4 regions of the Enterobacter sp. fkY84-1 genome follow, and region 2 is predicted to be linked to each of the others. Evidence: predicted binding sites of a transcription regulator. Region 2 holds the regulator's gene; each other region holds the start of a gene.
What was found. The regulator PhoB, encoded in region 2, activates phosphate uptake and scavenging genes when phosphate is short. The targets are predictions, from matches to a motif close to CTGTCATAAAACTGNCNNAT.

Region 1: a site for PhoB is predicted at 2,779-2,798, ahead of ACEPLT_RS02830 (esterase-like activity of phytase family protein). Genes of this name have one in related genera too.
Region 3: a site for PhoB is predicted at 4,458-4,477, ahead of kdgR (DNA-binding transcriptional regulator KdgR). Genes of this name have one in related genera too.
Region 4: a site for PhoB is predicted at 2,672-2,691, ahead of ACEPLT_RS05285 (PhoX family protein). Genes of this name have one in related genera too.

Annotation. Positions count from the first base shown of each region.
Region 1 is NZ_CP169393.1:597,043-604,548, forward strand. It holds gene ACEPLT_RS02815 (NAD-dependent succinate-semialdehyde dehydrogenase) at 151-1,521, shown strand; gene ACEPLT_RS02820 (hypothetical protein) at 1,567-1,887, opposite strand; gene ACEPLT_RS02825 (YfaZ family outer membrane protein) at 1,887-2,432, opposite strand; gene ACEPLT_RS02830 (esterase-like activity of phytase family protein) at 2,844-4,202, shown strand; gene yjiA (GTPase) at 4,271-5,224, opposite strand; gene ACEPLT_RS02840 (YbdD/YjiX family protein) at 5,235-5,438, opposite strand; gene ACEPLT_RS02845 (carbon starvation CstA family protein) at 5,535-7,506, opposite strand, start outside.
Region 2 is NZ_CP169393.1:982,856-990,361, forward strand. It holds gene sbcC (exonuclease subunit SbcC) at 1-1,531, opposite strand, end outside; gene sbcD (exonuclease subunit SbcD) at 1,528-2,733, opposite strand; gene phoB (phosphate response regulator transcription factor PhoB) at 2,921-3,610, shown strand; gene phoR (phosphate regulon sensor histidine kinase PhoR) at 3,632-4,927, shown strand; gene brnQ (branched-chain amino acid transporter carrier protein BrnQ) at 5,337-6,656, shown strand; gene proY (proline-specific permease ProY) at 6,738-7,506, shown strand, end outside.
Region 3 is NZ_CP169393.1:2,828,614-2,836,119, forward strand. It holds gene ftsI (peptidoglycan glycosyltransferase FtsI) at 1-474, opposite strand, end outside; gene cspE (transcription antiterminator/RNA stability regulator CspE) at 694-903, opposite strand; partial or broken gene ACEPLT_RS13580 (DUF2627 domain-containing protein) at 917-1,061, opposite strand; gene ACEPLT_RS13585 (MBL fold metallo-hydrolase) at 1,587-2,576, opposite strand; gene ACEPLT_RS13590 (YebO family protein) at 2,601-2,891, opposite strand; gene mgrB (PhoP/PhoQ regulator MgrB) at 2,966-3,109, opposite strand; gene ACEPLT_RS13600 (YobH family protein) at 3,269-3,508, shown strand; gene kdgR (DNA-binding transcriptional regulator KdgR) at 3,575-4,366, opposite strand; gene ACEPLT_RS13610 (MFS transporter) at 4,545-5,918, shown strand; gene htpX (protease HtpX) at 5,969-6,850, opposite strand; gene prc (carboxy terminal-processing peptidase) at 7,044-7,506, opposite strand, start outside.
Region 4 is NZ_CP169393.1:1,131,371-1,138,876, forward strand. It holds gene yahO (DUF1471 family periplasmic protein YahO) at 1-253, shown strand, start outside; gene ACEPLT_RS05280 (TonB-dependent receptor) at 439-2,622, shown strand; gene ACEPLT_RS05285 (PhoX family protein) at 2,749-4,722, shown strand; gene pheP (phenylalanine transporter) at 4,826-6,214, shown strand; gene ACEPLT_RS05295 (MFS transporter) at 6,459-7,506, shown strand, end outside.

The sequences.
Region 1 (7,506 bases), 390 kb from region 2:
TATGAAGCAAAGATACGATACTGACCCCTGTCTGTGGATGGCAGGGTCGTAATGTCTTTCAGAAATCTCCGGATATACCCAACTTTACGTCCACAGCCAGTCATGTTGACTACCCTTAATACCCTAAGCGGTAAAACAAGGAGATTCGACATGGCTTATCAGACAGTAAATCCTGCCACTAACCAGCTCATCAAAGAATACCCCTCACATACCGACGCGGATATCGAAGCGGCGCTGAAGGCGGCCGATGCGCTTTACCATTCGGACTGGGCGAAAGGCGACATCAATCAGCGCCTGCCGGTGCTGCATAAGCTTGCCGATCTGATCGACGAGCGCACCGAGGAGCTGGCGAAAATTGCCAGTCAGGAGATGGGTAAGCTCATCGAACAGAGCCGTGGCGAAGTGAAGCTGTGCGCGCAGATCGCCCGCTACTACGCCGACAACGCGAAGCAGTTCCTGGCCCCGGTGAAGTATCAATCCGAACTCGGGGAAGCGTGGGTGGAACATCACCCCATCGGCGTGCTGATGGCCGTTGAGCCGTGGAACTTCCCGTATTACCAGCTGATGCGCGTTCTGGCGCCAAACCTGGCGGCGGGTAACCCCGTTATCGCCAAGCATGCCAGCATCGTGCCGCACTGCGCCGAGACCTTTGCGCACCTGGTGCGCGAGGCGGGGGCGCCGGAAGGCGCATGGACCAACCTGTTTATCTCGTCCGAGCAGGTGGCGAACATCATTGCTGACGATCGCGTGCAGGGTGCAGCGCTGACCGGCTCCGAAAAAGCCGGCAGCGTGGTGGCCGCGCAGGCGGCGAAGCACATCAAGAAATCCACCCTTGAACTGGGCGGTAACGACGTGTTCGTGGTGCTGGACGATGCGGACCTGGACAAAGCCGTCAGGATTGGCGTGAATGCGCGGCTCAACAACGCCGGGCAGGTCTGTACCGCGGCGAAGCGCTTTATCCTGCATGAAAAGATTGCCGACGCCTTCCTGAGCAAATTCACCGAGGCATTTAAGCAGGTGAAGATTGGCGATCCGCTCGACGAAAGCACCACGCTGGGGCCGCTGTCGTCGAAAGATGCTCTGGAAACGCTGACCAAACAGGTCAACGAGGCGGTGAAAAACGGCGCGACGCTGCACTATGGCGGCAAGCCGGTGCAGCGCGACGGGAGCTTTTTTGAACCGACGATCCTGACGAACATCTCGCGCGACAACCCGGCGTACTTTGAAGAGTTCTTCGGCCCGGTGGCGCAGATGTACGTGGTGAAAAACGACGACGAGGCGGTCGCGCTGGCGAACGACTCCCACTACGGCCTGGGTGGGGCGGTATTCAGCCAGAATATCGAGCGTGCGAAGAAGATGGCGTCGCGGATTGAGACCGGGATGGTGTATATCAACTGGCTCACCGATACCGCGCCAGAGCTGCCGTTCGGCGGCGTGAAGCGCTCCGGTTACGGACGCGAGCTGTCGGATCTGGGGATCAAAGAGTTTGTGAACCAGAAGCTGGTGGTGGTGCGTCAGTAAGAGGCCATAAAAAAAACCTGCCAACCGGCAGGTTTTTTTATGGAGTTATTGCACTTCGATCTTGTCCCAGCCGCTTTTGAACATGCAGCTGTCAACCAGCGTATCCCGGCGATATTCATTCGCGTCTTCAACCGTGTAGCTCGTGGAAATATCCTTTTTCTTTTTCGATTTGTCCGTTTTTTCCGAGCTCGAACCGGTCACCACGTTATCCGGGGGAAGATCGATCAGCGCCTGCGCTTCGCATTCCGTGAGCTTTTTATTCATTTCCGCATCGCTGACGCCCGGTTTCACCCATTTGTACTGGACGCAGCCGGTGAGCATCAGCGTGAGGCTCAGAACGCAAAGCGCGGTCATGCGGTGTTTCATCAGAAGGTGACTCCACCGCCTACATATGCGCCGTCAATCAGCGTGTGGCCAGGGCGGCCGTCCTTGCCATCAACGCTCACGTGGCGGTAGCCCACTTTCAGGGTCACTGGCGTAATCGGCGTCCAGCTTACGCCGCCGTTGGCTTCCACGTAGTTTTTCACGCTGTTGTTCAGCCCTTCTGGCGCCACGTAGCCTTCACCGTACACGTGGATGCTGTCGGTCAGGGCAACGTTCACACCGCCGCCGATCGGGAACGCCACGCCGTTATCGCCTTTCTTCGGGCCGATGTAAATGGCTTTGGCACCCGCATTCAGCATCACTGGGCCCACTTCCAGGTTGTAGCCTGCGCCCACGCCGCCGGTCTGGGTACCGTCATCGGTGTTTTTAAGCCAGTTGCTTTCGGCATACAGGCCGGATGAGGATTTCCCCATCTCGAGGTTAAGGTTGGTAAAGTTTTTACCCTGCTCAATGCTGCCGCCCATTGCCAGAGCGGAACCCGAGAGGGCGGTCAGAGCAGAAAGAAGAAGGATATTCAGTTTTTTCATGTTTTATGCCTCGTCATTAAATTCATCTGGGGGCACCTTAACAAGCGATGTTTATGACTGCAAATGTGATGAAGGTCGCTGTTTTATGCTGATATTGTTAACTTTTTTATTTGAAATGTTGCATCGATGTTTGATTGTCGAGGTGTCAACGCGTGATGTTCGGACGTTTAGGCACCGTTTAATTTTTTGACTAAACATAAACTGAACGAGGAAGGGATAGTGATTAGAGGTGAATTAATTGGGTTTCTAATAATTTCCAGAAGTATTTCAGATGTCACACAATACAACACAACCTTACATTTCAGGGCAATGAATATACGTTCACCCGCGCACGCCGGTTGCCTTTCTATGTCATTTTTCTGACACGTTTATTCTTTACGTTGTTGGCTTCACTCACTGGACACTAACAATATGAAAAGAAAAATTATTCCTGTGCTTATCGGTTGTGCGCTCTCTTTCTCTGGCCTGGCTGCGCAGCCTACCGCTGAGCGCTATATCGTCAGCTTCCCTGACGGCTCCCATGTGAAATACAGCGGCGCGTTTGCCGATGCGTTCCCGAACGGGCTTCCGGTGGGGATTGGCTCTGGCCTGCTGTTTACGGGCAAGCAGGGCGATGCCCTGACGTTTGCGACCGTGACCGATCGCGGTCCCAACGCCGATGCGCCAAAAATGGGTAAAAACGAAGCCAAAATCTTTGTTACGCCGGATTTCGCGCCGCTCCTGATGACCATCCGCGTCCAGAACGGCAAAGCGGAGGCGGTTGATGCCCGCCCGCTGCACGACGATAAAGGCGAGATTAACGGTCTGCCGCTGCAAAGCGGCGTGATTGGCTCCACCAATGAAGTGGCGTTCAGCGACACCCTCAAGGTTCTGAAAGGTGATAACCGCGGACTGGATACGGAAGGCATTACGCCGGACGGCAAAGGCGGCTACTGGCTGTGCGACGAGTACGGCCCGTTCCTGATTAACGTCGACAGCAAAGGCAAGATCCTCGCGATCCACGGGCCGCAGGCCGCGGAAGGGGAAAAATCTATCGCGGGCGGTCTGCCAAACATCATCAAATGGCGCCAGCCCAACCGGGGCTTTGAAGGCCTGACCCGGATGCCGGACGGGCGGATTATCGCCGCCGTGCAAAGCACGCTGGACATCGACGGGAAGAGCAAAAAGCAGGCGCTGTTCACCCGTCTGGTGAGTTTCGACCCGGCGACCGGCAAAACCGCGATGTACGGTTACCCTATCGACAGCGCGGCCTACGACAAAAACAGCGATGCCAAAATCGGCGACATCGTGGCGATCGATAATCAGCACATCCTGCTGATTGAGCAGGGAAGCGATAAAAACGACGGGATGCGTAACCTGATTTACAAGGTGGATCTCAGCAAGGCGAGTGACCTGACCGCCTTCGACAAGCCGGGCGAATATCCGGAGTTTGATGATGAGAAAACCCTGGCGCAGCGCGGCATTACCCTTGCGGCAAAAACGCAGGTGGTCGATCTTCGCGCGCTGGGCTGGCAGCAGGAGAAGGCTGAAGGACTGGCGCTGATCGACAGCAAAACGCTTGCGGTGGCGAACGATAACGATTTTGGCGTGAAGGTCGCGATGCAAAACCCGGTCGAGGGCAAGAAGCTTAAGGATTACCGGGTGAACGCGGAAGGCAAGCTGACGCTGGATGATAAACCGGTGGAAACCACGCTCAGCGTGAAGCCGCTGAAGAAGCCGGAGTCCGACAGCGAGCTGTGGATTGTGACGCTGCCGGAGGCGGTGAAATAAGTTTACCGCTCACCCCTCTCCCCATAGGGGAGAGGGGATTGTTCGGATCGCATAGTTAAGCGGGGAGGCTATTTCTTCAGCCCCGCAAACGCCGCCCGAATCTCCTCTTCCGGCAGTTGGATGCCTATAAACACCATCACGCTGTGCGGCGGTTCATCGCCCCACGGTCGGTCCCAGTCGGCGCTGTACAGGCGCTGCACGCCCTGGAACAGCAGGCGGTTGGGCTCGCCGTCAATCCACAGCATCCCTTTGTAGCGCAGCAGCTTGTCGGCAAACGACAGCAGCAGGTTCTCCATTACGCGGGAGACTTCGCTGATATCCACCGGATAATCCAGCTCCACCACAATTGACGCCACGTCGTTTTGCTTGTCTCCCATAAAGTGGAAGCGCGGTTTCGCGGTGACATTCTCCTCCAGCATAAAGCCGTTGGTGTTGAACAGCTGGGACAGGTCGATATCGCCGTGCGTCACCGTGTAAATTGGCGCGCGGGAGTTGATGCGCGTCAGGCGCTCGCGAAGCTTAACGCTTTCGCCCGCCACGTCGGTTTTGGTCAGCAGGATGCGGTCGGCGTAGCCCACCTGAGACTGGGCGATGGTGAACTGGTTCATCTGCTCGTCCGCGTGGACCGCATCGACCAGGGCAATCACGCCGTCCAGCAGGTAGCGCTGGCAGAGGATTTCGTGAGAGAAAAAGGTCTGAATAATCGGGCCGGGGTCAGCCATGCCGGTGCACTCGATCACCAGACGGTCAAAGTCGATTTCACCGCGATCGCGGCTGTCGAGCAGGTCCAGCAGGGCGTCTTCCAGCTCGTTAGAGCGGGTGCAGCAGATGCAGCCGTTGGTCAGGGTTTTGATCTGCGTGGCGCGATCGCCAATCAGCTGGTCGTCTACGGAGACTTCGCCAAATTCGTTTTCGATGACGGCGATTTTGAAGCCGTGCTGCTCGTTCAGAATGTGGCGCAGCAGGGTGGTTTTACCGGCGCCGAGGAAACCGGTCAGCAGGGTAACGGCAATCGGGGTCATGGTCTCTCCTTTAGCAGCAGCGGACGCCGCCTTCTCCACTTCCGCCGTAGCGCGCTTCCTGACGCTCGCGGAAGAATTCGGTGTAGGTCATGTATGGCTTATCCGGATGGTTGGTCTTCATATGCTCAACGTAGTTGTCATAGTCCGGAATGCCAATCAGCATTTTCGCCGCCTGACCGAGGTATTTTTTTGCTTCGCCTAAGTTACCAAACATAACGTGTCCTGATAAGAAAAAGCCCGGTGGCGCGCAGCGATCCGGGCCTACAGTACCGTTGTAGGGCGGGTCAGCGCAGCGCCACCCGCCATTGTTTTAGTGGTGTGAAGAGGTCTTCACGCCGCCTTCCGGCACCGGCACGTACGGGGTTTCTTTATCCGTGCGGCCTTCAGCGTTACGCACTTTCAACCAGGTGTTGATGCCGTAGAAGATAATGCTGTATACCACCACCAGGAACAGAATGCTCAGACCCGCGTTGGTGTAGTTGTTCACCACGATATGGTTCATGTTGGCAATCTGCTGGGCAGTCAGGTCTGCGCCGCCTGCGGCAATCTTCTCTTTGTACTGGTTAGCCATGAAGAAGAAGCCTTCCAGCTGCGGGTTGGCGCTGAACAGCTTCAGGCCAAGCGCCCAGGTGGTGCAGAGCAGCAGCCACAGCGCAGGCACCACGGTGACCCAGATGTATTTGGTGCGCTTCATCTTCACCAGGACCACGGTGCCGAGCACCAGCGCCACGGCAGCCAGCATCTGGTTAGAGATACCGAACAGCGGCCACAGGCTCTTCACGCCGCCGAGCGGGTCGACAACGCCCTGATACAGCAGGTAGCCCCAGAGGCCGACGCAGCCCGCCGTACCCAGAATGCCCGCCACCAGAGAGTCGGTTTTCTTCAGGAACGGCACGAAGTTACCGAGCAGGTCCTGCAGCATGAAGCGGCCCGCACGGGTACCGGCATCCAGCGCGGTCAGGATGAACAGCGCTTCGAACAGAATACCGAAGTGGTACCAGAAGCCCATGTCCGCCCACGGCAGCACTTTGTGGAACACGTGTGCGATACCGACGGCCAGCGTCGGTGCGCCACCGGCGCGGTTCAGCACGGACGGTTCGCCGATGTCCTTCGCGGTCTGCATGATCTGCTCAGGCGAAATCACGAAGCCCCAGGAGCTGACGGTCGCCGCCGCGTGTGCGCTGGCGTCTTTCAACTGCGCCATAATCAGCGCCGCGTTGTCGCCGCCCATCTCATGCAGGTTAGGCATAGTGATGCCGAGACCCGCCGGTGGGGTGTTCATCGCAAAGTACAGACCCGGTTCGATGATGGACGCGGCAACCAGCGCCATGATCGCTACGAAGGACTCCATCAGCATCGCGCCGTAGCCGATCAAGCGTGCGTCTTTCTCGTTCGCCAGCAGCTTAGGCGTGGTACCGGAGGAGATCAGGGCGTGGAAGCCGGAGACCGCACCGCAGGCAATGGTGATGAACAGGAACGGGAACAGGGCGCCTTTCCACAGCGGGCCGGTACCGTCGATGTACTGCGTTACCGCAGGCATTTTCAGATCCGGGTTGATCAGCAGGATGCCGATCGCCAGACCGACGATAACGCCGATTTTAAGGAAGGTGGCCAGGTAGTCACGCGGGGCCAGAATCAGCCAGACCGGCAGCAGCGCGGAGATAAACGCATAGCCAATCAGCGCGAAGGTAATGGTGGTGTCCTTGAAGGTCAGCGCCGGACCCCAGTACGGGTCGTGCGCAATCACGCCGCCGAAGTAGATGGAGGCGACCAGCAGCACGATACCAATCACCGACACTTCACCCACGCGTCCCGGACGCAGGAATCGCATGTAGATCCCCATGAACAGCGCAATCGGTACGGTAGAGCAGACGGTGAAGACACCCCACGGGCTTTCGGCCAGCGCTTTCACCACGATCAGGGCCAGCACCGCAAGGATGATGATCATGATCAGGAAGCAACCGAACAGGGCGATAGTTCCCGGCACGCGGCCCATCTCCTCTTTGACCATCTCACCCAGAGAGGCGCCGTTACGGCGAGAAGAGATAAACAGCACCATAAAGTCCTGCACCGCACCCGCCAGCACCACGCCCGCCAGCAGCCAGAGCGTACCCGGCAGGTAGCCCATCTGCGCGGCCAGTACCGGGCCGACCAGCGGGCCCGCACCGGCGATCGCGGCAAAGTGGTGACCAAACAGCACGTAGCGGTTGGTTGGCACGTAGTTCAGGCCGTCATTGTTAATGACCGCCGGGGTGGCACGCGTCGGGTCGAGCTTCATGACC
Region 2 (7,506 bases):
AACCGCACAGCGGACAGGGTTTGCCTGCCTCAAGCCGGGAGCGGTAATGCTCCAGCTTCTTAATTGTTGCTTCGGTTTCGCACAGGGCTTTCAGGTCGAGATAGTGCTGGTTTTTCTCTTTGTACTGCTGGCGGCGCAGGGTCAGCGTTTCATTGAGTTTATTTTGTTCGGCCTGCGCCTTCTGCACGTTTTCACCGCTCTGGCGCAGGCGCTTTTGCAGCGGCTGATAGCGGGCATGCAGCGACGTCAGCTGCTGGCGCAGCGTGCGGGACCTGGACTGCTGCTCCATGGCCGCGCTGACCTCATCCGCCGTCAGCGTCAGCGCGTTTTCCGGCATCGCAGCCAGCCTGTTGCGTAATTCACCTATCCGCGCAGCAAGCGAGGCTAACTGCGTTTTATCGCGGTTAAGCTGCGAGAACTGGGCGCGCCAGCCTGCAATCTCCTGGCCTAACAGACGATAGCGCTCGTGCTCCGCCAGCCACTGCGCCAGCGCCGTCAGTTCGGTCTGAAGCTGCTCGTGGTTACGCAGGGCGGTATTGCGAATACGTGAACGCAGCGCGGTTCTGGCTTGTAAGCGAGTATTTACTTCGATAATTCGCTGCTGCGTTTGTGCCAGACGCGCGGTTTGCTCCTGCTGATGTTCCCAGAGCGGTCGCAGCTGGGCGGCGGGCAGAGCGAGCTGCAGTTTTGCCAGCTCAGGCGCAGCGTCCGTCAGCGCGTGTTGCGCCTGCTGCTGCATCGCGGCGGCGCGCTGTTGCTCGCGCACGAGCTCATCATGGCGCGTAAGCCACTGAAAATGTTTCTGTTGGTTTTGCTGCTGTTCCAGCAGGGTTTTCTCTGCGTCAGTAAGTGCCTGCAAACTTTGCTGTAACTGCTGCTGTTGTTCTTCGCTCAACAGCACGACGCCCGCCGCCTGCGCCTCGCACTTTTCAAGCACGCTGCGGGCCGCTTTGTGTTTCTCAAACACCATGGCGGAAATCTGACCGTAGATTTCGGTGCCGGTCAGCTCTTCCAGCAGCTCGGCGCGATCGCTCGGCTTGGCATTAAGGAAGGCGGCAAACTGCCCCTGAGAGAGCAGCATCGAGCGGGTAAAGCGCCCGTAGTCCAGCCCGGTGAGTGCGGCGGTTTGCTCCAGCTTATCCGTCACTTTGTCGGCCAGGATTTTGCCATCTTCGCAGCGCGCCAGCTCCACGCGCGGCGCCTGCAGGTTACCGTCCGGCTGGTTGCGCGCCCGGTTCTGGCTCCAGAAGGCGCGATAGGCGATGCCTTTTACCTCGAACTCCACTTCCGCCAGACATTCGGCGGTGTCGCGGGTCATCAGGTCATTTTGCGCCTGGGAGACTTTATTCAGGCGCGGCGTTTCGTGATAAAGCGCCAGACAGATGGCGTCGAGCAGGGTGGTTTTACCTGCCCCGGTTGCGCCGGTGATGGCAAACAGCCCGTTGCTGGCAAACGGCTCAGCGGTAAAGTCAATTTTCCACTCGCCCTTGAGGGAGTTGAGATTTTTCAGGCGCAGGCTCAGAATTTTCATGCGTTTTCTTCCTCATCATTGAGCGCATGCAGGGTATGGCTGAACAGTTCGCTGAGTCTTGCGCGCTTCGCATCGTCAATCTCCTCCTGTGAGAGCCTGCGTTCAAATACCTCTTCGACCCCCAGTTCACTGAGCGTTTCGCGTTGAGCGCTTAGCAGAATTTTCTCGCGCTGCTCGCGGCTGCGGCGCACCAGCAAGACCTCTACCGGCAGGTCTTCGGTCAGCGCCTGGATTTTCCGCTGCATATCGTGCAGGTAGTCGTCGGTGGTGATTTCGATGTCCAGCCAGATGGGGGGATCTTGCTCGACGCCGCGCCACTGCTCCAGCTGGGCGGTGATGGCATCGAGATCGCCTTTCAGGACCGCCAGCGGTTGAGTTACGGGCACCTCCAGCGTGTCGACGGCGCTGAGTTTGCCCTCGCGAAAGCTCACCAGATGCACGGATTTGGCTTTGCCCGTTTCGTCAAAGCTGAGCGAAAGAGGCGAGCCGCAGTAGCGGATGTGCTCGCAGCCGCCGACGATCTGCGCCCGGTGGATGTGCCCGAGCGCAATGTAGTCGGCTGGCGGGAAGTGCTGCGCCGGAAAGGCATCCAGCGTGCCGATATAGATGTCACGCACGGCGTCACTTTTACTGGCCCCGACGGTGGTGAGGTGCCCGGTCGCAATCACCGGAATCGGCTGGTCACCGCGCAGGGCACAGGCTTCGGCGTGCTGCTGGCGGTAATAATCGGCGATCGCCTGTAACAAATGCTGCTGCTTTTCCGCGCCCGACAGCCCCGCCTGGCTTTGCACGATGTCGCGCGGACGCAAAAAGGGAATCGGACACAGTACCGCCCCGGGCGACCCGTCGCGCTTTTTCAGGATCTGCGGGGCGTGCCCGGCGCTGGCGACGACGGTGGTATTGAGAAACGCCAGGATGTCGCGGGATTCGTTAAGCGTCGCGACGGAATCATGGTTGCCGGCGACAATCACCAGATGACAGCCGGTTTGCTGCAGATTCACCACGAAGCGGTTGTACAGCTCACGGGCATAGCTCGGCGGCGAGCCGGTATCAAAAATATCTCCCGCCACGATAATCGCGTCCACCTCATGCGTCCGGGCCGTTTCCAGCAGCCAGTTCAGGAACGCTTCATGTTCAGCCGCACGGCTTTTGCTGTAAAAATTTTGACCCAGATGCCAGTCCGAGGTGTGAAGTATGCGCATAGCTGATCCGTGGCAAAAAAGAGAAAGCAGGATTATAAACGTTCAGAGAAGGGAAAATAACCGCTGTAATAAAACAACAGTTTGCCATTTATAGTGGTACTGTTTTTCATAAATCTGTCATAAATCTGACGCATAATGGCGCCGAATTACAAACTTGTAACGTAAATAAGATAAGACAGGGCAAAGTATGGCGAGACGTATTCTGGTCGTAGAAGATGAAGCTCCAATTCGTGAAATGGTGTGCTTCGTGCTCGAGCAAAACGGCTTCCAGCCGGTTGAAGCGGAAGATTATGACAGCGCAGTGAACCAGCTGAATGAACCCTGGCCCGATCTGATTCTGCTGGACTGGATGCTGCCCGGCGGCTCCGGACTGCAGTTTATCAAACACCTGAAGCGTGAAGCGCTGACCCGCGACATCCCGGTTGTGATGCTTACGGCGCGCGGAGAAGAAGAGGATCGTGTGCGCGGTCTGGAGACCGGCGCGGACGATTACATTACCAAACCGTTCTCCCCCAAAGAGCTGGTGGCCCGCATTAAAGCCGTGATGCGCCGTATTTCGCCGATGGCGGTGGAAGAGGTGATTGAGATGCAGGGGCTGAGCCTTGATCCGACTTCTCACCGCGTGATGACCGGTGAAAATCCCCTCGACATGGGGCCTACCGAATTTAAACTTCTGCACTTCTTTATGACCCACCCGGAACGCGTGTACAGCCGCGAGCAGTTGCTGAATAACGTCTGGGGAACTAACGTGTATGTCGAAGACCGGACGGTTGACGTACATATCCGCCGCCTGCGAAAAGCGCTGGAACTGAGCGGCCACGATCGCATGGTGCAGACGGTCCGCGGCACGGGTTATCGTTTTTCTACCCGTTTCTGAACAATGACAGGAGTGTGACGCGTGCTGGAACGTCTGTCATGGAAAAGGCTCGTCTTTGAACTGATCTTATGCTGTATTCCGGCCTTCATTCTGGGGGCCTTTCTTGGACATCTGCCGTGGTTTCTGCTGGCGTCGGTCACCGGGCTGCTGATCTGGCATTTCTGGAACCTGCTGCGCCTCTCCTGGTGGCTGTGGGTTGATCGAAGCATGACGCCGCCGCCCGGAAGCGGCAGCTGGGAGCCGCTGCTGTACGGTCTGCACCAGATGCAGATGCGAAATAAAAAGCGCCGCCGCGAGCTGGGAAGCCTGATTAAGCGTTTTCGCAGCGGTGCGGAGTCGCTACCGGATGCGGTCATTCTGACCACCGAAGAAGGGACGATCTTCTGGTGTAACGGCCTGGCGCAGCAGCTGCTGGGCCTGCGCTGGCCGGATGATAATGGCCAGAATATCCTCAACCTTCTGCGTTATCCCGAGTTTACGCTGTACCTGAAAAAGCGTGATTTTACCCGTCCGCACAATCTCAAGCTCAATAACGGTCGCCATCTGGAGATCCGCGTGATGCCCTACAGCGATAAGCAGTGGCTGATGGTGGCGCGCGATGTCACCCAGATGCACCAGCTGGAAGGGGCGCGCCGCAACTTCTTCGCCAACGTCAGTCACGAATTGCGTACCCCGCTGACCGTGCTTCAGGGCTACCTGGAGATGATGCAGGAGCAAACGCTGGAAGGTGCGCCGCGTGAAAAAGCGCTGCACACCATGCGCGAGCAAACGCACCGGATGGAAGGCCTGGTGAAGCAGCTGCTGACGCTCTCGAAGATTGAAGCGGCACCCACGCTCGCGCTGAATGACACTATTGATGTGCCGATGATGCTGCGGGTCGTGGAGCGTGAAGCGCAGACGTTAAGCCACAAAAAGCACCACCTGACCTTTGAGGTCGACAACACGCTAAAGGTGCTGGGCAGTGAAGATGAGCTGCGCAGCGCTATCTCCAACCTGGTGTATAACGCGGTAAACCATACGCCGGAAGGGACGGAGATCGTGGTGCGCTGGCAGCATACTCCAACGGGGGCCGAGTTTAGCGTGGAAGACAACGGGCCGGGGATCGCGCCGGAGCATATTCCGCGTCTGACCGAGCGCTTCTATCGCGTGGATAAAGCGCGATCGCGGCAGACGGGCGGAAGCGGCCTGGGGCTGGCGATTGTGAAACACGCGGTGAATCACCATGAAAGCCGTCTCGATATTCAGAGTACCCTGGGTAAAGGAACCCGCTTCAGCTTCGTGATCCCGGAACGATTAATTGCCAAAAAGATCGCCTGACGGCAGGTGTGTCATTTTACCTTTCCACGGGTCAGCCATCGCTGGCCCGTTTGCTTTGCAGTCAAGCGAAACGCGTGTGAATTTTATACGGCTGGCTGTTTTTTGTTCGCATGATTAGCCATGGGTTTTTCTTATAATTAGCGTATTGTGCTGGAGTGTGTTTTCATGCTGGCATATTGTTCTGGTTTTACGATCCCACCTTGCCTTTAAACGTTATAAGCGTTTAAATTGCCCCCCAGATACTGTCAGACCGACTGTATTTGCGTGGTAAATCGAAAAACTATTCTTCTCCACGCCAGGACGGGAGCATATCCCGCTAAAATTGAGCAAATTTTCGGCTGTATCGTCCCGTCAGGGGCAGCGAAAATCTCAATGTTTTCAACACCACATCCACAGGCAGTAAGGTTTTATGACCCATCACTTAAAATCGCGTGACATCATCGCGCTGGGCTTTATGACATTTGCGCTGTTCGTTGGCGCAGGCAACATCATTTTCCCTCCAATGGTTGGCTTACAGGCGGGTGAACACGTCTGGACCGCCGCGTTTGGTTTCCTGATTACTGCCGTGGGTCTGCCGGTGCTGACCGTCATCGCGCTGGCGAAAGTCGGCGGCGGTGTGGATAGCCTCAGCACCCCGATTGGCAAAGTGGCGGGCGTTCTGCTGGCTACCGTCTGCTACCTGGCCGTGGGTCCGCTGTTTGCCACCCCGCGTACCGCGACCGTTTCCTTCGAAGTGGGTATTGCTCCGCTGACCGGTGACGGCGCGATGCCGCTGTTCATCTACAGCCTGATCTATTTCGCTATCGTGATTCTGGTTTCCCTCTATCCGGGCAAGCTGCTGGATACCGTGGGTAACTTCCTGGCTCCGCTGAAAATTGTGGCGCTGATTGTTCTGGCGGTGGCGGCTATCGTCTGGCCTGCAGGCCCGATTAGCGACGCGATGGACGCCTATAAAAACGCCGCGTTCTCTAACGGCTTTGTGAACGGCTACCTGACGATGGATACGCTGGGCGCGATGGTGTTTGGTATCGTTATCGTTAACGCCGCGCGTTCCCGCGGGGTGACCGAAGCGCGTCTGCTGACCCGCTACACCATCTGGGCTGGCCTGATGGCCGGTGTAGGCCTGACGCTGCTGTATCTGGCGCTGTTCCGCCTGGGCTCCGATAGCGCGATGCTGGTCGATCAGAACGCCAACGGTGCGGCTATCCTGCACGCCTACGTCCAGCACACCTTCGGTGGTGCAGGCAGTATGCTGCTGGCGGCGCTTATCTTCCTGGCCTGCCTGGTTACCGCGGTTGGCCTGACCTGCGCCTGTGCTGAGTTCTTTGCGCAGTACCTGCCGCTCTCTTACCGTACCCTGGTGTTTATCCTTGGTATCTTCTCCATGGCGGTATCCAACCTCGGTCTGAGCCACCTGATTCAGGTCTCTATTCCGGTACTGACGGCAATCTATCCGCCGTGCATCGTGCTGGTGGTGCTGAGCTTCACCCGCCCGTGGTGGAACAACTCCTCACGAATTATTGCGCCAGCCATGTTTATCAGCCTGATTTTTGGTATCCTTGACGGGATTAAAGCATCAGCGTTCGCTGAAATTCTGCCAGCCTGGACACAGCGTCTGCCGCTGTCCGAGCAGGGTCTGGCCTGGCTGATGCCTACCGTTGTTGCACTGGTTCTGGCGGTTATCTGGGACCGTGCTGCAGGGCGTCAGGTCGCATCGAACGCCCATTAATCAACGGCAACAAACTGTTTAACCACGGGGCTTAAGGCCCCGTGGTTTTTTGTTTTTTTCGTGTTGAATGGCAAGATTTAAATGGAAAGCACTAACAAACTTAAACGTGGATTGAGCACGCGCCACATCCGCTTTATGGCGCTGGGCTCTGCTATTGGCACCGGTCTTTTTTATGGCTCGGCAGATGCCATCAAAATGGCCGGTCCAAGCGTGCTGCTGGCGTACATCATCGGCGGCGTGGCGGCGTATATCATCATGCGCGCCCTCGGCGAAATGTCGGTTCATAACCCCTCTGCCAGCTCCTTCTCGCGCTACGCGCAGGAAAACCTCGGCCCGCTGGCCGGGTTTATCACCGGCTGGACCTACTGCTTCGAAATCCTGATCGTGGCGATTGCCGACGTGACGGCGTTTGGCATCTATATGGGCGTCTGGTTCCCGGCGGTGCCGCACTGGATTTGGGTGCTGAGCGTGGTGCTGATCATTTGCGCCGTCAACCTGATGAGCGTGAAGGTGTTCGGCGAGCTGGAGTTCTGGTTCTCCTTCTTCAAGGTCGCCACCATTATCATCATGATTGTGGCCGGTTTCGGGATCATCATCTGGGGGATTGGCAACGGCGGGCAGCCGACCGGGATCCATAACCTCTGGAGCAACGGTGGCTTCTTCAGCAACGGCTGGCTCGGCATGGTGATGTCGCTGCAGATGGTGATGTTCGCCTACGGCGGTATCGAGATTATCGGTATTACTGCCGGGGAAGCGAAAGACCCGGAGAAATCCATTCCGCGCGCCATCAACTCGGTGCCGATGCGTATTCTGGTGTTTTATGTGGGTACGCTGTTTGTGATCATGTCCA
Region 3 (7,506 bases), 1.8 Mb from region 2:
GGACTCGTCGCGTAAATTGATGCCGGGCAGATTCAGTTTATCGATCCACTTTGCCTGTGCCGGATCGACCTGGCGGGCAAGGTAAATAAAACGACCCTGCGGGTTGGCGTTGATGCGTGCCGAGAGCGTGCCGAGGGAGAGATGCAGCGCGCTGGCCAGCGCCTGCCAGCGCTCATCAAGGCTGACGCCCCCTTTTGCCAGCACCGTCTTAGGATCGGCCCAGACGGCCTGGACAGGCACGCTCACCGCCAGAGGGCGGCCCTCGCGATCCATTATCATGCCGCGCGGCGCATCAATCGCCAGCTGGCGGAGGGATCGCATATCTTCCTGCTTCACCAGATTGTCAGGCTTAATGATTTGCAGCCAGGCAACGCGGCCCAGCAGAAAAGCCAGACTACAAAAAATAGCTAAACAGAGCAGCACAAAACGCGCCGGCGTGAAATTTCCGACGGTCGCTATCGATTTCTTCTTCACCTGAACCCCAGGACTGTAAAACAACGCACTGATTTAACGGGAAAAGATGGGTTTAGGGTGGCAAAACAGTGCTACTAACCTCGCAGCTTTGCAACAAGTTACTAACAAGACCGTGGATGGTAATATTTTGAAAGATAAGGGACATAAAAAAGCCCCGCGACAGGCGAGGCTTTATGTCTGAGAGTGAAGTGCCGGGCACTTCAGTCAGCAGCGGTTCGATCAGATAGCAGTTACGTTAACTGCAGCTGGGCCTTTCTGGCCGTCCTGAATTTCGAACTCAACGTTCTGGCCTTCAGCCAGAGTTTTGAAGCCGTTACCCTGGATTGCAGAGAAGTGTACGAACACGTCTTTGCTGCCGTCAGCAGGAGTAATGAAACCAAAACCTTTAGACTCGTTGAACCACTTAACTTGACCTTTAATCTTTGCCATTTTGCAAAATTCCTTAGAGTGTTTTCTTAGCCCGCAGGCATTAACTGAGATAAAACTGAGACATTACTGCATGAGGCACTAATATAAGGTTCGGCAGAGAAGCGGTATTCAACGACAACGTGTTTACTCAGGACTTCTTTACTGAAAATGCCACACATAAACAGAACTGTACCTCGTTTGACCCAAAACGTGTTATCACACACTATGTTTAATATGGCAAGCCATTTTTAAACATGTCTCGATCCGCCGCACAAATTCGAACAGTGCCTGTCAGGTTTTGCACAATTATGCGCATCGCGTACAGACAGCCCTGCTGCGTAACAAAGACCCAGCATTGCTTGCACAACCGCTGTAATCTAAGACTTTTTTAACATAGCTCATTCATTACGAACCGTCCAGCAACCAGGAAAAGAAATCTTTCGTCCTGATTGAGTTAGAACAATTTGTGAAAAGTTATGCTTAAATCATTGTAACGCGACCAAATTGTTTCAGAGAAAAAACACTGTTAAAAACCCGCTTCCATCTGTATTAAAATGCACCAGCGAATAAACAGCGTTATGCACCAAAATAATGAAATTTTTATGACTCTGCATCAAAAGAAGGCAAGCAAAACGTTTCGATAAAAATAAAACATTCCCAGGCGCGTTTACATCAAGAATATATGCAACAATTTATCGCTTCGTTTAGAAGGATAAATATTCACCAATTTTCAGTATCCTGAAAGAATGATTAACTGGTGCTAAATTATCGAGCGCGTCAGTTAACTCCTGCACAGGTTCATCTAAAGCTTCATCTGCCAGTTCAAACACGCCCCAGTGAATTGGAAACGCCAGAGGGCAACCCAACTGCTGCCACAATGCCACCGCTGATTGCGGATCCATATGATGAACAGCCATGAACCATCGTGGGGCATAGGCACCAATCGGCAACGCGGCGGCATCTATCTGGCCCAGGCGTTCAGGAATCAACAACAGCTCAGGCGAATAGCCGGTATCACCGCTGAACCAGAAACGGTGATGCCGTCCTTCCATCACCCAGCCGCACCATAAGGAACGATTGCGGTTCCATGGCGTGCGCATGCTCCAGTGCTGTGCCGGCACGGCGGTCAGCGTCATCCCCTGCCAGGTTAAACTCTGCCACCAGTCGAGTTCGACCACGCGTTTTGCTCCCCGGCGACGAAACCAGTCGGCCAGGCCCAACGGAACGAAACAACAGACGTCGGGAAAGCGCTTGAGGATCCTGCGAATGGTTGCGTCATCAAGATGATCGTAATGATTATGGGAGATGACAACCGCATCAAGCTGATGAAGTTGCTCGACAGACAGTACGGGAGGCGTTTTGCGCTGGGGTCCCAGGAAAGGCAGCGGAGAAGCGCGTCGAGAAAACACCGGATCGGTAAGGATGATATTGCCGTCCAGCTGCAGCAACACACTCGCGTGTCCGAGCCACCACACCCCATCTTCATGAGATGCCGCAAGCTCAACCGGTTGCCACCACTGGCGGATGAAATCGTCATAACCCAGCGCGGGCGGCTTCGGTAAACCGGCCTCTTTGCGCGCTTTACGCCAACGGTCAAGGTCACCGGGTTGATGTCCGACAGGAAGGGTATTACGAAAACCGTTCGGGGTATGATGTTTCAGGGAGGGGTCATACCAGGGATTTTTCCAGACCACAGCCACCTCCCAGGACAAAAAAGATTAACGCTCAGCCACCAGGCGGATAAAGTCGTCTTCGTCTTTGTTATCTTCAGCGACCGCGTCTTTCGGCGCGTCTTTCTCTTCCGGTTCGTTAGCCTCGCAAAGACGGCGTAGCAATGCATTCTGGCGTTTTTGCTGATCGAGCAGTGCTTCCAGCAGTTCGATCTGCTCATTTGTACGCGAACTGGCCCGATTCACGAAAAACCAGATGACCAGCCCCACAAGCAGAACCACCAAAGAAATCATCAGGGATGCCATATTCAGCAGCCCTGAATTCAGTAACTCACCCATTTCACCACCTCAATAAAAACGTCTATTTTACCACTGGCGTGAAGGAAGGAAATCACGTTGAGAAAAAATGTGTATTACCACGGAATAAATTTGTTGATTGCGCAAACGCCGCTAAAAAACTGTACATCCTGATCGCACATCACATTGATCGTCTGCGTCCATAACACCACGCACGCTATCAGTACGATAATCAGAATTACCCAGCGTATTTTTTTCACTCCACACTCCGTCTAAGGACCTGATGTAACGAGATTATCACGCTTATCTTAAACAAGGACTAACTGCGCCTCCATCGCGGTTTTTAAGAATGCTGCACTTGTTTCATTGCGTAGACACGTTACGCTAGCATTACGATAACAACGATAAAAGAGGTAATAATGCGATTCATCATTCGAACAATTATTGCACTGGCCCTTGTCTGGATTGGCCTCCTGTTAACGGGCTATGGTGTGCTTGTGGGGAGCACCGAAAACGCAGCCGGGTTAGGCATTCAGTGTAAATACCTAACCGCACAAGGAATGAGCACCGCCCAGTATCTGCATACTGACAGCGGGATCATTGGCTTAACCCAATGTCCTGTACTGCGTAAAACATCCGTCGTGATTGATAACGGCTAATCAGCCAGGTTCATGAGGCATAAAAAACGCCGCATCAGATGCGGCGTTTTTTCATTTCAGCAGGGATTAAAACGGGTAGTCGTGATAGCCCATCTGTTCAGAAATTTTACGTGCGGCAGTGTGCAGAATAGTCACATACTCATGCAGACGCTCTTCGGAGAAGCGTAAGGTTGGGAAAGAGATACTTAAGCCTGCAATCACCACCCCAAAGCGGTCAAATACCGGGACGCCGATACAGCGCAGCCCCTCTTCCTGCTCTTCGTTATCTTCGCCATACCCTTGCTCGCGCACGCGGTCGAGCACCGTCAGCAGCGCTTCCGTACTGGTAATGGTTCGTTCCGTGCTGCGCTTGTATTCCACGCCTTCGAGGATCTGCTCCACTTCCTCGCGATCGCGCCACGCCAGCAGAACCTTACCAATCGCGGTACTGTAGAGCGGGTTGCGGCGCCCAATGCGCGAATACATGCGCAGATTGTACATGGAGTCGATTTTATGGATGTAAACGATGCTGTCTTCATCCAGCGCACCGAGATGAATGGTCTCTTTGGTCAGGCGAGAGATTTCACGCATCTGAATGTCCGCGCTGCGGATCAGGTCAACGTTTTGTAGCGCACGCGCCCCCAGTTCAAACAGCTTCAGCGTCAGAGAATATTTTTCAGACTCGCCTTCCTGCGCAACGTAACCCAGTGACTTCATGGTTTGCAAAAAGCGATAAACGGTGCTTTTTGACATCATCACGCGCTGTGACAGCTCTGTAATACCTATTTCACGCTCTTCTCCAAGCGCCTGTAAGATGCCAAACACCTTCAGCACGGAAGAAACAGAATCTGGTTGTTTATCCAAATCCGCAATAGCCATTTACCACCTCATAGCGAGTGTTTTATAAAAATCAGAACTGGTTTTTATTATAAGTTCCCGTCATGTCAGCTGCAATCAATCCGCGTTTACTTCGTTACAAATCTGCGACATATCGCGGCTGTAACAATGCTAAAATAGTTACCCTGAGAATAATTTCACGCTGAGCTTTTTACTCCTGATGGACAAGAATCTTTCCGATGGCCTGCCCTTACCCCAGCGGTATGGCGCAATAGCGACCATCATTATCGGTATCTCCATGGCCGTCCTTGACGGCGCGATTGCGAACGTTGCCCTGCCAACCATCGCCAGCGACCTGCATGCCTCACCCGCCAGTTCGATTTGGATTGTTAACGCCTACCAGATTGCGATTGTGGTTTCACTGCTCTCGTTCTCTTTCCTGGGCGATATGTTCGGCTATCGCCGGGTGTATCAGTGTGGCCTGGTGGTTTTCACGTTTACCTCCCTGTTCTGCGCCCTTTCAGATTCACTGCATACCCTGACGCTTGCGCGCATCGCCCAGGGCTTTGGCGGCGCGGCGCTGATGAGCGTAAACACGGCGCTGATCCGTTTGATTTATCCGCAGCGCCATCTGGGGCGCGGGATGGGGATAAACTCATTTATTGTGGCCGTCTCTTCAGCCGCAGGGCCAACCATTGCGGCGGCGATCCTTTCCGTCGCGTCATGGCAATGGCTGTTCGCCATTAACGTGCCGCTGGGTATCCTCGCCATCTTCTTTGCCCTGCGCTTTCTTCCCGCTAACGGTCCCAAAATCAGCATGCCGCGCTTCGACGTGACGAGTGCGGTGATGAATGCCCTGACCTTCGGCCTGCTGATTACGGCGCTGAGCGGCTTTGCGCAAGGACAATCGCTGATGCTTACCGGCGCGGAGCTCATCGCCCTGCTGGCGATCGGCTTCTTCTTTGTTCGCCGCCAGCTCACCCTCCCCGCGCCTTTGCTGCCCGTTGATCTGCTGCGTATTCCTCTCTTTTCACTCTCCATTTGCACGTCCGTCTGCTCGTTTTGCGCCCAGATGCTGGCTCTGGTTTCTCTGCCCTTCTTTCTGCAGAGCGTGGTAGGCCGGTCAGAAGTGGAGACCGGACTGCTGCTCACCCCCTGGCCGCTGGCGACCATGGTGATGGCCCCGCTGGCAGGGTACTTAATTGAACGCGTTCACGCCGGTTTACTCGGGGCGCTGGGGCTGGCGGTAATGGCGACAGGCCTTTTCGCACTGGCATTGCTGCCCTCGTCGCCTTCCGATCTGGACATCATCTGGCGCATGATCCTCTGCGGCGCGGGGTTTGGGCTTTTCCAGTCCCCCAATAACCACACCATTATCACCTCAGCACCGCGCCATCGTAGCGGAGGGGCCAGCGGCATGTTGGGAACCGCGCGTCTGCTTGGGCAAAGCACCGGTGCAGCGCTGGTCGCCCTGATGTTTAACCTCGCAGGCCAGAACGGCAACCATGTTGCCCTCCTCACCGCCGGTGTACTTGCCACCCTCGCGGCTATCGTCAGCGGCCTGCGGGTGACCCAGCCTAGGGTTCAGGCATAAAAAAAGCCGGGCGGAGTGTTCTCCTGCCCGGCTTATTGTGTTTTGTTGCGTTACTTCAGGTATTCCCCACTGCGCAGCGCTTCAATACGTTTATCCAGCGGCGGGTGAGACATAAACAGCTCGCTCAGCGATTTGGATTTACCGTTAATGCAGAAGGCCATCATGCTGTTCGCTTCCTGCGGCTCGTAGGAGGTTTTCAGACGCTGCAGCGCGGCAATCATCTTCTCGCGACCAACCAGCTTCGCAGAACCGGCATCCGCGTGGAATTCACGGTGGCGGGAGAACCACATCGTGATGATGCTCGCCAGAATACCGAATACCAGTTCCAGCACCATCGACACGGCAAAATAGATCAGCGGGTTGCCGTTGCTCTCTTCGCCTTCGTCACGGTTGCCGCCAATGAAGCCAGCGGCAATCTGCGCCAGAATACGGGAGATAAAGATCACGAAGGTGTTTACCACGCCCTGAATCAGGGTCATGGTCACCATGTCACCGTTTGCGATATGGCTGATTTCGTGGGCGATAACCGCTTCGGCTTCGTCACGGCTCATGTTCTGCAGCAGTCCGGTGCTAACAGCGACCAGTGACGCATCGCGACGGGCACCCGTGGCGAACGCGTTGATGTCCGGAGCATGGTAAATGGCCACCTGCGGCATGGCGATCCCGGCCTGACGGGACTGCTGAGCCACCGTATTCATCAGCCACTGTTCCATATCGTTACGCGGCTGTTCAATAACCTCACCCCCTACCGATTTCAATGCCATCCACTTTGACATCAGCAGGGAGATGAACGAGCCACCAAAACCAAACAGCAGCGCCATAATCAACAGACCCTGAACGCTGCTCGACTGAATTCCTGTCAGGCTTAGCACGAGCCCGAAAACCACCATCACCGCCAGGTTGGTGAGCAGGAAGAGCGCGATTCGCATCATAATTTTCTTTTTACCTCAGTTTAACAAAACGCACTATGCGATTACCCACATCGTATGGGTATTGCGGCTATTTTCAAGCATCCGGCGGGCGTAAGTCACCAGAAAGACACAACTTTACACAATTGAAAATCTGGCTGACGGAAGGATGAAGAACAAAAAGAAACAGGCACAATCTCTTGTGCCTGTTGGGAGGTTATTTTGCCGGAGCGGGCTGTACGGCAGGTTTCTCTTTTTCCTGATTCGCCAGGTCGAGCGCGATATGCACCGTCTCGTCGAGATACGGATCCGGCTCCTGGTAATCTTTTGGCAGATCGTCCAGTTTCTTGAGCAGAGGTTTACCTTCGCGCTTGAAGCGATCGTTGATACGCGCCAGGCGGGTTGCATCGTCTTCGTTGTTCTCTTTTTCACGCTGAGCGTAGTTCAGAGAAACGATATTCCGCTTATCTTTCAGGGCATTGAATCGGGCAATATCCTTCAGGATGTACTGGAACTCCGGATCTTTCGCGATGCGGTCGTTATGCGCCTTCAGCAGCTCAGGGCCAAATTGCGTCATATCACCCGCTTTCACGTAGGTCGCGGCATTGATGCTGTCCCACGGCAACGCGTTATCTTCAAACTTCTCGCCAGTTTCCGTCTCCTGAGTGCCTGTCGGCATG
Region 4 (7,506 bases), 150 kb from region 2:
GTTGGGAACGGCGTTACTGTTTACGACCAATGCTTTTGCTGCCCAACTGCTGACTAAAAATGAGTTCAAGAAAGTCGAGTCTCAGTATCAAAAAATCGGTACGGTAAGCACTTCAAATGAAGTATCGGTTGATGATGCAAAAAAAGAACTGATTGAGAAAGCCGATAAGCAAGGCGCGGATGTTCTGGTGCTCACCTCAGGGAACACCAACAATAAAATTCACGGTACGGCTAATATCTACAAGAAAAAATAACGTCATTGCAGCCACCCCATTTTGGGGTGGTTGTTCCTCATCCTGTCTCCCCACCTCTTCCTGTTGTTCGTGGTTACGCTTGCTAACGCATGGATAATGCGTATAGTTCTCATTTGCATTGCTATCAGTACATTCTAAGGCCTGACAACGGGCTATTTTTGCGCGCACTTTCAAATGAGTTAACGATGAACAACACCAGAATACACAAAACGCTGCTGGCGCTCGCCGTTGGCGCGGTAACGCATTCCGCCTTCGCGGCAGAGGATAAAAAAGAAGACACCCTCGTTGTGCAGTCTGCACCTGCCGGCGACTTTAAACCCGGTGGCGACCAGCTGGTACCGGCCTTCCTTGACGGACAGGTGGCGAACGGCGGGCGTATGGGGATGCTCGGTCAGCAGAACGCCATGGACGTGCCGTTCAACATCATCAGCTATACCTCGAAGCTGGTGGAAGATCAGCAGGCGAAAACCATTGCTGATGTGGTCGCCAACGACGCGGGCGTACAGTTCGTTCAGGGGTACGGCAACAGCGCGGAAACCTACCGCATCCGTGGCCTGAAGTTCGACGGCGACGACATGACCTTTGGCGGACTGTCCGGCGTGCTGCCGCGTCAGGTGGTGGATACGCAGATGGTTGAGCGCATTGAGATCTTCAAAGGGGCAAACGCCCTGATGAACGGCGCGGCGAGCTCGGGCGTGGGCGGGATGATCAACCTTGAGCCAAAACACGCGGGCGAACTCCCGCAGGCGAAAGTGGGCGTCGACTACACCTCGGACTCCCAGATTGGCACCACGCTGGATGCGGGCCGTCGCTACGGCGACAGCGACCAGTTTGGCGCGCGGGTGAACCTCGTGCATCGTGAAGGGGAAACCGGCGTACCGAACGACCGCCGCCGCACCACGCTGCTCTCCACCGGCCTGGACTACAAAGGCGACCGTTTCCGCACCTCGCTGGATCTGGGTTATCAGAAGAAAACCTTCCACGGCAGCCCGACCAGCGTCAATATTTCGGCGGTGGATTTCGTGCCCGAGCCGCCGAAAAACGATCGTAACTTCTCGCAGAAGTGGGCCTACAGCAACATCGAAAACGAATTTGGGATGTGGCGCAGCGAGTACGACATCACCGACGGCTGGACCGCCTATACCGGCCTGGGCGCGCAGCACGCGCACGAGGAAGGGATCTACAGCGCGCCGAAGCTGCTGGATAAAAGCGGTAAAGCAACGGTCAGCCGCCTTGATACCAACCGCATCAGCGATTCCGTCAGCGGCATGGCGGGCATTCGCGGTAATTTCAATACCGGCTTCGTCTCGCACAAGGTCAACGTTGGCTATTCTGCGATGACCAAAAATGAAAAGATCGCGTGGAAAATGTCGGCGACGAAGGATAACCCGACCACCAACATCTACCACAACACCGGCGTCGATATGCCGGACAGCACCAATCTCAACGGCTCAGGCGGGAAGTACAGCGATCCGCTGACCAGCGGGCGCACCCGCACCCAGGGCTGGCTGTTGAGCGATACCCTGGGCGTGCTGGACGACAAGCTGCTGTTCACTGCTGGCGCGCGCCATCAGAAGGTGGTCATTCGCGGGTATAACAAAGTTACCGGTGCGGAAAACGCGGCAGACGGCTTCGACGGCAGCCGCTGGATGCCAACCTACGGCGTGGTCTACAAGCCGTGGGAAGACATCTCCCTCTATGCTAACCACACCGAAGCGCTGCAGCCGGGCAAAACCGCGCCTAACACCGCCACCAACTACGGCCAGAGCACCGGCATCGTTCACTCTAAGCAGAACGAAGTGGGCGTGAAGGCGGACTTTGGGCGCGTGGGCGGATCGCTTGCGCTGTTTGAGATCAAGATGCCGTCGGCGATCCTCGACAGCAACAATCACTACGGCCTGGACGCCGAGCAGCGTAACCGCGGCGTGGAGCTGAACGTCTTCGGCGAGCCGATGCTCGGGATGCGCCTCAACGCCAGCGCCACCTGGCTGCAGGCGGAGCTGACCAAAACCAAAAACGGCGTAAATCAGGGCAACGATGCCATTGGTGTCCCGAACTTCTACGCCGTGCTGGGGGCAGAGTATGACATCAAGCCGATTGATGGCCTGACGGCGACCGCCCGCGTCAACCACTCTGGCGCGCAGTACGCCGATCTTGCCAACACCAAAAAGATCGACAGCTACACCACGCTGGATCTGGGGATGCGCTATCGCTTCGCGGTGAACCACAATGCAAACCAGATGACGGTGCGCGCGGGCATCGACAACGTGACCAATGAAAACTACTGGGCCAGCGTGGACGATTCCGGCACCTACATCACGCAGGGCGAGCCGCGTACCTTTAAGGTCTCGGTTGGCTACGAGTTCTAAGCGTTCCACCTCGTTATCCGGGGCAGGGACGCCCCACACCTCCGCCGTTGTGTTATAAAATTGTAATAAAAGCTTCTTAGACTGGTCGCCGACTCCTTACCTCTTGGCCAATGACAGGAAGCCGCTATGGGCAGACCCCTCAAATCCGTTTTTAAAAAAGAACATCGCGACGACATCGCTAACCGCAGCGCGAACCCGGTATTCTCCGAGGTGGCAGAGGTGTTCCTCTCCCGCCGTCGTTTTCTCCAGATGGGCGCCGTGGCGGGCGCTGCCGTTTCATTCCCCTTTCTGATCAAACCCGAAAATGCGATTGCCGCGGTATCAAAGCCTTCTGCACTGGCAAAAGCGGTTTCCCTGGGCTTTACCAGCATCGACGTCTCCACGGAAGATACGGTGAGGGTGCCGGAAGGCTATATTGCCCGCCCGTTCTATCGCTGGGGTGACCCGACGGGGATCAAAAACAACATGCCGGCCTTTAAGCCGGATGCCAGCAACACCGCGGACGAACAGGCTGCGCAGGCGGGCATGCATCATGACGGCATGGCGTGGTTTAGCCTGCCGCAGGGGGAGCAAAACCCGGAGCATGGCCTGCTGGCAATGAACCATGAGTACATCGACAACGGGATGCTGTTTACCGACGGTACGGCGAACTGGAGCCTCGACAAGGCCCGCAAGGGGCAGAACGCGATGGGCGTGTCGGTGGTGGAAGTGAAAAAATCGGGCAGCGACTGGCAGGTGGTTCGCCCGTCTTCGTATGCCCGCCGCATTACCGTCAATACGCCGATGCAGCTTACCGGCCCGGCGCGGCATCAGGACTTAATGAAAACCGCCGCCGACCCGCAGGGGGAGCGCGTGCTGGGCACCATGCAGAACTGCGCCAACGGCCATACGCCATGGGGCACCTATCTCACCTGCGAGGAGAACTGGTCGGATATTTTTGTCAAAAAAACCGATCTCAACCCGCTGGAAAAACGCTACGGGATCAGCGACAGCGATGAATCCTACCGCTGGAACGAGGTGGACGAGCGATTTAGCGTTGATAAAACCCCTAACGAACCTAACCGCTTCGGCTGGGTCGTGGAGATCGATCCCTATAACCCGACCTCCACGCCGCGCAAGCACACCGCCCTGGGCCGCTTCAAGCATGAGGGGGCGGCCGTCACGCTTGCCGCCGATAGCCGCGTGGTGGTCTATATGGGGGACGACCAGAAGTTCGAGTACATCTATAAGTTTGTCTCGGACAAAAAATACGATCCCGCGAACCGTGAAGCCAATATGCAGCTGCTGACGTCCGGCACGCTGTACGTTGCCCGCTTCAACGAAGACGGGAGCGGCGACTGGCTGCCGCTGATCTTCGGGCAAAAGGGTCTGGATAAGAGCAACGGGTTTGAAAACCAGGGCGATCTGCTGATTAAAACCCGCCTGGCGGCAGACGCCGTGGGGGCAACGAAGATGGATCGCCCCGAGTGGATAGCGGTCGACCCGCACGCCAGCGGCAGCGTCTACTGTACGCTCACCAACAACAGCGATCGCGGGAAGGAGGGTAAGGCACCGGTTGATGCTGCCAACCCGCGCGCTAATAACGTGTTTGGTCATATTATGCACTGGCACGAAGAGGGGGCCGATCCTGCTGCCGCTCGCTTTAAGTGGGATATTCTGGTGATGGGCGGGCGGACCGACAGCGACGATCCGAAGGCTAAAGGTTCCATGCAGGGGGCGGCCTTCGGCAGCCCCGATGGCCTGTCGTTCGATCATCAGGGCGTGCTGTGGATCCAGACCGACGTCTCTTCCAGCACCATCAATAAGAAAGCCTACGAGGGGATGGGCAATAACCAGATGGTGGCCACCATTCCGGGCACCAACGAGTATCGTCGTTTCCTGACCGGACCGCGCGGGTGTGAAATCACCGGGATTGCGTTTACGCCGGATAACCGGACGCTGTTCATCAACATTCAGCATCCGGGGGAGGGCGGGGATGATATCACCGACCCTGCTAACCCTCGCGCTGTTTCCAACTGGCCAGACGTGAACCCGAACGGACGCCCGCGTTCCTCAACGGTGGTCATCGTCAAAGCGGACGGCGGGATCATCGGCTCATAACCTTGCATCGCCGGGGGCATGCCGTGCTCCCGGCGTTAAACTTGCTACCGCCAGCATGAAGTGTTAAAACGTGCCCCTTCTAAAAAAGAGACAGGGGTAGGACGTGAAAGACGCGTCATCCGCTTCAGGCCATGGTAGCGCTGAAGCCTCGTCGGATCAGAATCCGACGCTGCAACGTGGTTTGCAAAATCGACATATTCAGTTAATTGCCCTTGGCGGCGCAATCGGTACCGGGCTCTTTCTCGGCATCGGCCCCGCTATTCAGATGGCCGGTCCTGCGGTGCTGCTGGGTTACGGTATCGCCGGGATTATCGCCTTCCTGATCATGCGCCAGCTTGGCGAGATGGTCGTTGAAGAGCCGGTGTCAGGCTCATTCGCGCATTTTGCCTATAAATACTGGGGTCCGTTCGCAGGCTTCCTCTCCGGCTGGAACTACTGGGTGATGTTCGTGCTGGTGGGGATGGCGGAGCTGACCGCCGCCGGCATCTACATGCAGTACTGGCTGCCGGACGTGCCCACGTGGATCTGGGCGGCGGCCTTCTTCATCATCATTAACGCCGTTAACCTCGTCAACGTGCGCCTGTATGGTGAAACCGAGTTCTGGTTTGCGCTGATCAAGGTGCTGGCGATTATCGGCATGATCGGCTTCGGCCTGTGGCTGCTGTTCTCTGGCCACGGCGGCGAGCGCGCCACGATCGATAACCTTTGGCAGCACGGCGGCTTCCTGGCAACCGGCTGGAAAGGGCTCATCCTCTCGCTGGCGGTGATCATGTTCTCCTTCGGCGGGCTGGAGCTGATTGGCATCACCGCCGCGGAAGCGCGCGACCCGCATACAAGCATTCCGAAAGCGGTTAACCAGGTGGTGTACCGTATCCTGCTGTTCTATATCGGCTCGCTGGTGGTGCTGCTGGCGCTCTACCCGTGGGTGGAAGTGAAGTCAGACAGCAGCCCGTTCGTGATGATTTTCCACGATCTGAACAGCAACGTGGTGGCTTCTGCGCTGAACTTCGTCATTCTGGTGGCGTCGCTGTCGGTCTATAACAGCGGCGTTTACTCCAACAGCCGCATGCTGTTTGGTCTCTCCGTGCAGGGTAACGCGCCGAAATTCCTCACCCGCGTCAGCCGTCGCGGCGTGCCGGTGAACTCGCTGTTCCTTTCCGGGGCGATTACCTCGCTGGTGGTGCTGATCAACTATCTGCTGCCGAAAGAGGCCTTCGGCCTGCTGATGGCGCTGGTTGTCGCTACGCTGCTGCTGAACTGGATCATGATCTGCCTCGCGCACCTGCGATTCCGCGCCGCGATGCGCCGCAAGGGGCGCGAAACGCAGTTCAAGGCGCTGCTTTACCCGGCGGGGAACTACCTCTGTATCGCGTTTCTGGCGTTGATTCTGGTGCTGATGTGCACCATGGATGAGATGCGACTTTCAGCAATGCTGCTGCCGGTATGGGTGGTGTTCCTGTTTATCGCGTTTAAGCTCTCACGCAAAAAGTAGCCCGTTTTTCTCCCTCTCCCTGTGGGAGAGGGCCGGGGTGAGGGCAACAGACCGCACCAAACCAGACCGCAACTGCCTTCACGCCCGGTGGCGCTGCGCTTACCGGGCCTACAAAACACTGCTTCATCTTTATCGTGACCCCCCTCCCAAATCTGTTTCGATCCACAGGATCTTTATTTTGTAATCGATTACTTTTCATTTGAATCATTTTGTAATCGATTACTTTTTCCGGGTGAGGCTTATTATGGTGTCAACTGAAAGTAGTGAAAAGACGATAGCGCAGCATCGGCTGCTGGTGCCGCGGCTGTCGCTGATGATGTTTCTGCAGTTTTTTATCTGGGGTAGCTGGTCGGTTACGCTCGGCCTGGTGATGACCCAGCACAACATGTCTCTGCTGATTGGCGATGCGTTCTCCGCCGGGCCTATCGCCTCCATTCTCTCGCCGTTCGTGCTCGGCATGCTGGTGGACCGCTTCTTCGCCTCGCAGAAGGTGATGGCGGTGATGCACCTGGCGGGCGCGGCGATCCTCTGGTTCGTGCCGGGGGCGCTGATTGCCGAGAACGGCGCGCTGCTGATTGGCCTGCTGTTTGGCTACACGCTCTGCTACATGCCGACGCTGGCGCTGACCAACAACATCGCGTTTCACAGCCTGGCAAACGTGGATAAAACCTTCCCGGTGGTGCGCGTGTTCGGCACCATCGGCTGGATCGTGGCGGGCATTTTCATCGGCGTCACCGGCGTGGCGTCCAGCGTTACCATCTTTCAGGTGGCGGCGGCCAGCTCCGTGCTGCTGGCGCTTTACAGCCTGACGCTGCCGCACACGCCTGCTCCGGCGAAAGGCCTGCCGGTGAAGGTGCGCGATCTTTTCTGCGCGGATGCCTTTGCGCTGCTCAAAACCCGCCACTTTTTCGTCTTCTCCGTCTGCGCGATGCTGATCTCCGTCCCGCTCGGCACCTATTACGCCTACACCGCCTCGTATCTGGCGGATGCGGGAATTGCCGACGTCAGCACCGCCATGTCCTTCGGGCAGATGTCCGAGATCGTCTTCATGCTGGTTATTCCGCTGCTGTTCCGCCGTCTGGGCGTGAAGGTCATGCTGCTGATCGGCATGCTGGCGTGGTTTGTGCGTTACGCCATGTTCGCACTGGGCGTCAGCGAGGAGGGGCGCATCCTGCTGTATCTCGGCATCCTGCTCCACGGCGTCTGCTACGATTTCTTCTTTGTCGTCGGCTTTATCTACACCGACCGCGTGGCGGGCGAAAAGGTGAAAGGCCAGGCCCAGAGCATGATCG